Regions from separate parts of the Mesorhizobium sp. Pch-S genome, predicted to be linked through region 1. Evidence: predicted binding sites of a transcription regulator. Region 1 holds the regulator's gene; the other holds the start of a gene.
What was found. Region 1 encodes PhoB, which activates phosphate uptake and scavenging genes when phosphate is short. Its sites were predicted from a motif close to TGTCATNNANCTGTCAT; they were not measured.

Region 1 (3,412 bases):
TTGGCGGCCCAGGCGCAACGGTCTCGGTGTCCACGAGGCCGGCGGGGGAGGAACGGCAAGGACATGACTGTCGGGATCCGTCACGATGATTTGCGCCGCAGGAACCGCGCAATGGTGATTGCTGCCGTGCGCCGCTCCGGCGAGCCCTCCCGCACGGAAATCACCACCATCACCGGCCTCAGCCATTCGACCATTTCGGCGATTTCGTCCGATCTCATCGCGGAGGGTATTCTGCGCGAGGGCCGCAGTGAACCGACGGCATCGAAACGCGGGCGTCCGCAGGTGGGGTTGCAGCTCGACCCCGGCGCAGCAGCGGTATTGACGGTCGTTCTGTCGCTCAACCTTTTGACGGCCGCAGCCATCGACTATTCGGGCAAGGTCCTGGCCGAGGAAACACGCCGTCTGGATACGCTGTCCCTGCCACGGGAAGCGCTGGTCGACGAATGCATCGAGATGGTCCGGCGAAGGCTTCACGACCAGAGCCTGGCGAGACATCGGGTCCTGCGCATCGCCTTCGCCGTGCAGGGAACGGCGGATTCACACGCCCGCACCATGCTGTGGACGCCGATCACCCCGCATGGCGACATTCCCTTCGCCGATATCCTGGAGAAGGCCTTCGGCATTCCCGTCATCGTCGAAAACGACTGCAACATGATGGCGGTCGCGCTGCGTTGGCGTGGCACGGACCGCTACCGTGACGATTTCATCGCCGTTCTGCTTTCACACGGCATCGGCATGGGCATCGTGCTCAATGGCGAATTGTTCATCGGCACCCAGTCGTCGGGCGGCGAATTCGGACACATGATCCATCGGCCGAATGGTGCACGATGCCGCTGTGGCCGCCATGGCTGCGTCGAGGCCTATGCCGGCAATTACGCGATCTGGCGCAGTGCCCACGGGCTGGACGAAAACACCGAACCGGCCGCTGACATTCCCGACGACGAAATGCGGAGACTGGCTGAAAAAGCACGTGCCGGCGCCGGCCCCGAGCGCGAGGCCTATGAACGTGCCGGCACAGCCCTCGGCTACAGCCTCGGGTCGCTGTTCGCCGTCATCGACCCTGCCCCGGTGACGTTTGTCGGCATTGGCGCAACGGCCTTCGACCTGATCGAGCCGGCGCTGCGGCACGCCATTGCCCAAACCGCCGGCGGACAGCATTCGAATTCGATTGTCTTCGATACGGAACCGAAGGAACAGATGCTGATCCGCGAGGGCTGCGCCATGCGCGCGCTGACCTTCATCGATCAGGAGATTTTCGCGCTTGGCGGTCCGATGGCTCCCGCCCCTCAGCTTCTGGAAGCCTGATCCGGCAGCCAGGGCGGAGTGCCGATGAACGGCGCCCCCTGATCAATCCTCGCGGATGGCGTAGCCCGAGCCACGTATCGTGCGGATGACATCCGGCATGCGGCCGTTGTTGACCGCCTTGCGCAAGCGACCGACATGCACATCGACCGTACGCTCGTCGATATAGATCGTCTCGCCCCAGACATTGTCGAGCAGCTGGCTGCGCGAGAAGACCCGTCCGGGGTGCCGCATCATGAATTCCAGTAGCCGGAACTCCGTCGGCCCGAGCCGGATCTCGCTCTTCTTGCGGTACACGCGATGCGACTCGCGATCGAGCACGATGTCGCCGACCTTGAGCACGGAAGACAGCACTTCCGGCTTCGCCCGGCGCAGCAGCGCCTTCACGCGCGCCATGAACTCAGGCATCGAGAACGGCTTGACCAGATAGTCGTCGGCACCGGTGGAAAGGCCGCGCACACGGTCGCTTTCCTCGCCGCGCGCCGTCAGCATGATGACAGGCAGGCGCTCGGTCTCCGGTCGCATCCGGAGCCGCCGGCACAGTTCGATGCCGGATACCGCCGGCACCATCCAGTCGAGCACGAGGAGATCCGGTACGTTTTCCTGAAGCCGGATTTCGGCTTCGTCACCCCTGGCGACCACTTCGACCTGATAGCCCTCGGATTCGAGATTGTAGCGAAGGAGGACGCCCAACGGCTCCTCGTCTTCTACCACCATGACGCGCGGCGCGATCATCTTGCCGTCCGCCCTGTGATCAGGCCGCCGGAACGGCAGCAGCCGTCTCGTCGAGCTTTGGACGGTTGGGCGGCAACTGTTCGCCAGTCAGCACGTAGAAAGCGTTTTCAGCGATGTTGGTGACATGGTCGCCGATACGCTCGAGGTTCTTGGCGCAGAACAGCAGATGCGTGCAGGCCGTGATGTTGCGTGGATCTTCCATCATGTAGGTGAGGAGCTCGCGGAAGACGGACGTGTATTTGACATCGATCCGCTCGTCGTCAGCCCTCAGTTGGGCAAGCCCTTCTGCATCCTTGTCCGCGTATTTCTCCACCACGCCATCAACCTGGTTGAGGACCAGATGGGCCATGGCGTCGATCGAATGCGAAAGGTCGCGCGGCGTGGCGCCCTGCCCGACCGCGCCAACACGTTTGGCGATGTTCTTGGCCAGGTCACCGATGCGCTCCAGGTCTCCGGCCATGCGAATGGCGCCGACCACGGCGCGCAGGTCCTGCGCCATCGGCTGTCGCTTGGCGATCAGCGTGATCGCCTTGCTGTCCAGCTCGCGCTGGCGCGCGTCCATGATCGCGTCATCCGAGACGACCCGTTGGGCAAGTCCATTGTCTGACTTCAGCAGCGCCTTGGTGGAGCTTTCGACCATTGAGCTCGCCAGTTCACCCATGTCGCTGATGAGCCTGCTGATCTGTCCGAGCTCTTCGTCGAACGATGCGACGGTATGTTCGCCCATGTATATGTCCTCTTTTTCCTCGGCAGCAATCGCTCACTCAGCCGAAGCGGCCGGTGATGTAGTCCTGCGTGCGCTTGTCGTCGGGGTTGGTGAACATCTTGTCGGTAGCTCCCTCCTCGACCAGATAGCCGAGGTGGAACATCGCCGTACGCTGCGAGACGCGGGCCGCCTGCTGCATCGAATGGGTGACGATGACGATGGTGTAGTTCTGGCGCAGTTCGTCGATCAGCTCCTCGACCTTGGCGGTCGCGATCGGATCGAGCGCAGAGCACGGTTCGTCCATCAGGATGACTTCAGGCGACACCGCGATGGCGCGTGCGATGCACAGGCGCTGCTGCTGGCCGCCGGAGAGGCCGGTGCCTGGCTCGCCGAGGCGATCCTTCACTTCGTTCCAGATCGCCGCCTTCTGCAGGCTGGATTCCACGATGCGGTCCATCTCCGCCTTGTTCTTGGCAAGGCCATGGATGCGCGGTCCGTAGGCGACGTTCTCGTAGATCGACTTCGGGAAGGGATTGGGTTTCTGGAACACCATGCCGACACGGGCACGCAGTTCCACCACGTCGATTTTCGGATCGTATATGTCTTCGCTGTCGAGGGTGATCTTGCCGCCGACCTTGGCCGCATCGATCGTGTCGTTCATGCGGTTGA
Region 2 (3,412 bases), 2.3 Mb from region 1:
CTGGCCGAAGACCAGTCCGTAGCCGCGTGTGAACTGTGGCGGCGCCTTGGCCGATCCCTTGAACTGGTTGACCATCTGGCATTCTGTCACCTGGACGCGGCCGACCGGAACGGCAAAGCCGAGTTCCGGCATGAACACCTCGACATCGACCTCGCCGATGCGAACCTCGCCGACAAAGGGATGGCTGCGGGCATAGCCGCGCTGGGTCGAATAGCCGAGCGCCAGCAGGAACCCTTCGTCGCCGCGCGACAGCGACTGCAGCCGCATGGCGCGCGACATCGGAAATTCGGTCGGCGTCTGGTTGATGTCGCCGGGCTCAAGCGCCGGATCAACGAAGCCGTCGTCCTCGATCAGGCCTTCCTGTCCGAGGATGTCGGCCACGCGCATGACCGGTTCCTGGGCACCACCGCGCAGCGCTCCGGTTTCGATCTGCGGATCGCCTTCGAGTTCTTCATCGAGCAGGCGGTGCGTGTAGTCGAATGTCGGTCCGAGCAACTGGCCGCCGGGCAGATCCTTGTAGCAGGCGGACACGCGCCGCTCGACCAGCATGGCGCCGGTATCGACGGGCTCGCTATGACCGAAGCGGGGCAGCGTGGTGCGGTAGGCGCGCACCAGGAAGATCGCTTCGATCAGGTCGCCGCGCGCCTGCTTGATGGCGAGCGCCGCCAGCCGGCGATCGTAGAGCGAGCCTTCGCTCATGACACGGTCGACGCCGATGCTCAGCTGTTCGGTGATCTGCTCGAGCGTCAGCGCCGGCACCGACCTGTCGCCGCGACGGCGATCGGCCAGCAGGCGGTGGGCATTGTCGATGGCGGCCTCGCCGCCCTTGACTGCAACATACATTGATCAGCCCTCCATCTCGACGAGGCGCACTGAGCGCGGCAGGCAGGCGATGGCATCGCCCGTGGTGAGGATGAGGTCGACGCCGCGCGGGAAGCGCTTGCGGTTGGCTTTCCATTGCGCGGCGAAATCCTGCGGCAGGCCGCGCGGTGCCAGCGTGACACGATCGCGGATGCCCGGACCTTCGAACGTCAGCGGCATACCACCTTCCAGGCTGGGCACCTGCAGCATCAGCGTGGCGGAACGGTCGGGATACTCCTGGGTGCCTTGAGCAAAGCGTTCCAGCGGCGGCATGGTCAGCGGAGCGCCGACCAGGGCGAAAGCAACGTCGCCGCAGGTCGCCATCTCGCGGGCGCCGGTATGGAAGGCAAGCCAGGCGCGCAGCGCGGCATGTTCAGCCAGCGAGGCATCCAGCCAGAACGGCGTATCGGCATCGATCAGGGCACAGGCCACGGCGCCGGCGGCCCGACCGAGCGGCGCCGGTGGCTTCACCACCGCATCGACCTCGACGATCGTCGCAGGCTTGGCCATCGCGTCCATGACGGCACGAAAGACGGACTGGGCGTTCAGGACCGGATTGGAGAACCCGCCCTCGAGGGCAGTCGCTTCGTTCTGCATCAGTCCTCTCCTCGCACCATGGTGAAGAAGTCGACGCGCGTGGCTGCGGTCTGCTGGCGGCGCGCCTCATCGGCCTGGTCGAGCTCGCGCCGGATCGGCTGGATCAATTCGGCATCGATGCGCGCCGCGGTCTCGGCATTGCGGCAGAGCGCGTCGATAACCGCCGAGAGCCGCGCCTTGGCATGATCGCGGCCGAGAGCCATGGCATGACCGACCGAACCGTCCTCCAGCTTGACGCTGGCGCGGGTGACGGTCGCCTCGCCGACATTGAACGGCTCACCGGTGCCGCCGACCCGCCCGCGCAGCATCACCAGGCCCGCCTCGGGGCCACGCAGAGGGGTGTGCCTGGGCTGCAGCCCGAGCGTCGCCCACAACGCGCTCAGCCGCTCGCCGCTGCAGCGCGCCAGGACCGCCATCCGGTCCCGTCGCGCGGTTTGATCCGCCGTGATGTTCATGCCAACCTCAAATTTGTCTATTGATCTAGACAACTAGATAACTTATTCTGTCTTAGACCCGTTGAATGACGGAAGAATGACAACGATGTTGCTGTGAGGAAAAATGTCGAAGTCGGCACTGCATCGAGGGGTCGGCGTCGCGTTGTGGCGGCAGATCGGCGACGAGATCCGGCGTGGCATCGGCGCCGGTCTTGCCGACCAGAACGGTCGCCTGCCGGCCGAGGCCGAGCTGGCAACACGCTTCGGCGTGAACCGGCATACGGTGCGCGCCGCGATCGCCGCCCTGGTCCATGAAGGCGTGCTTCGCAGCGAACAGGGACGCGGCACCTATGTGCGGCGCCAGAAGCGCCTCACCTATCCGATCGGCGCCAGGACCCGCTTCTCCGCCGGGCTCGAAGGCCAGGCGCGGGACCGTCAGATCGAACTGCTCGACCAGGCCCGTGAGCCTGCCAGTGCCGCGGTTGCCGCAGCACTGGGGCTTGAGGTCTCCGAAGAGGTGATCCGCCTCGAAATGCGCGGCCTCGCCGACGGCGTTCCTGTTTCACGTTCCACTGCCTGGTTTCATGCCGCACGTTTCCCCGAAATCGCGCGCCATTTCGCCAGCACTCATTCGATTACCCAGGCCCTCGCACTCTCTGGCATCACGGACTATCGCCGCGCCTCGACGACCATCGAAGCACGGCATGCTGATGATACCGACACGCGTGATCTTCAGCTTTCACCCGGCGCCATCGTGCTGGTCGCGCGTGGCATCAATATCGATAGCAGCGACAAGCCGATCCAGTATTCGCAGACGCGCTTCTCGGCGGATCGCGTCGAACTGACCGTCAGTCCCGACTAGAGCGCCGCGCGTCCTTTTGGACGCGCAAAGGTCGCTCTAGCACTTTGATTTGGCGCATGATCCTTTCCGAAAATCGATCCCGATTTTCGGGGTCATGCGCTAGGCGCTCAGCCCCATAGCATCAGGGCGACCCAGCAGCCGATGATGACGGCGGCTGCGATCGGGACACCCCAATCCGAAAGGAAGTGTGCGGGACGGTTTGTGTCGAAGTGGAGGAATGCCATAGCATGCCCTCCTCTGACGGGCTGGATGTCGCCCTCTGCAGCCGAGCCCTGTTTCGGCTGTCGACTGCGGTGATTATACACCCTGGTGGCATTCTCCACCAAACGAATCGTGGACCTGCGTATCGGCCCGAAAATCGGAGTCGATTTTCGGAAAGCACGATGCGCAACAGAAAAGTTAGAGCGTTTCCGCGTTTCCGCTAAAACGGAAACGCTCTATGGAGACCAGATGAAACCGCATCTCCTGCTCGTTGAACCGATGATGGCCGAGATCGAAGCCAGGCTCGATGCCGGCTATCAGGTGCATCGCCTCTTCGACGCCGCGCAGCGTGACGGGATCGAAACAGCGCGCAGCGACATTCGTGCCGTCGTGACCGGCGGCGGCACCGGTCTTGGCAATGACTGGATCAACCGGCTGCCGGCCCTCGGCATCATTG

Region 2: a site for PhoB is predicted at 1,979-1,995, ahead of phnF (phosphonate metabolism transcriptional regulator PhnF). Genes of this name have one in related genera too.

What each region holds. Positions count from the first base shown of each region.
Region 1 is NZ_CP029562.1:3,167,215-3,170,626, reverse strand. Features, by position in the region: gene C1M53_RS14780 (ROK family transcriptional regulator) at 64-1,305, shown strand; gene phoB (phosphate regulon transcriptional regulator PhoB) at 1,348-2,037, opposite strand; gene phoU (phosphate signaling complex protein PhoU) at 2,057-2,764, opposite strand; gene pstB (phosphate ABC transporter ATP-binding protein PstB) at 2,802-3,412, opposite strand, start outside.
Region 2 is NZ_CP029562.1:825,439-828,850, forward strand. Features, by position in the region: gene C1M53_RS03885 (carbon-phosphorus lyase complex subunit PhnI) at 1-843, opposite strand, end outside; gene phnH (phosphonate C-P lyase system protein PhnH) at 847-1,458, opposite strand; gene phnG (phosphonate C-P lyase system protein PhnG) at 1,458-1,913, opposite strand; gene phnF (phosphonate metabolism transcriptional regulator PhnF) at 2,017-2,754, shown strand; gene C1M53_RS03905 (2-hydroxyacid dehydrogenase) at 3,205-3,412, shown strand, end outside.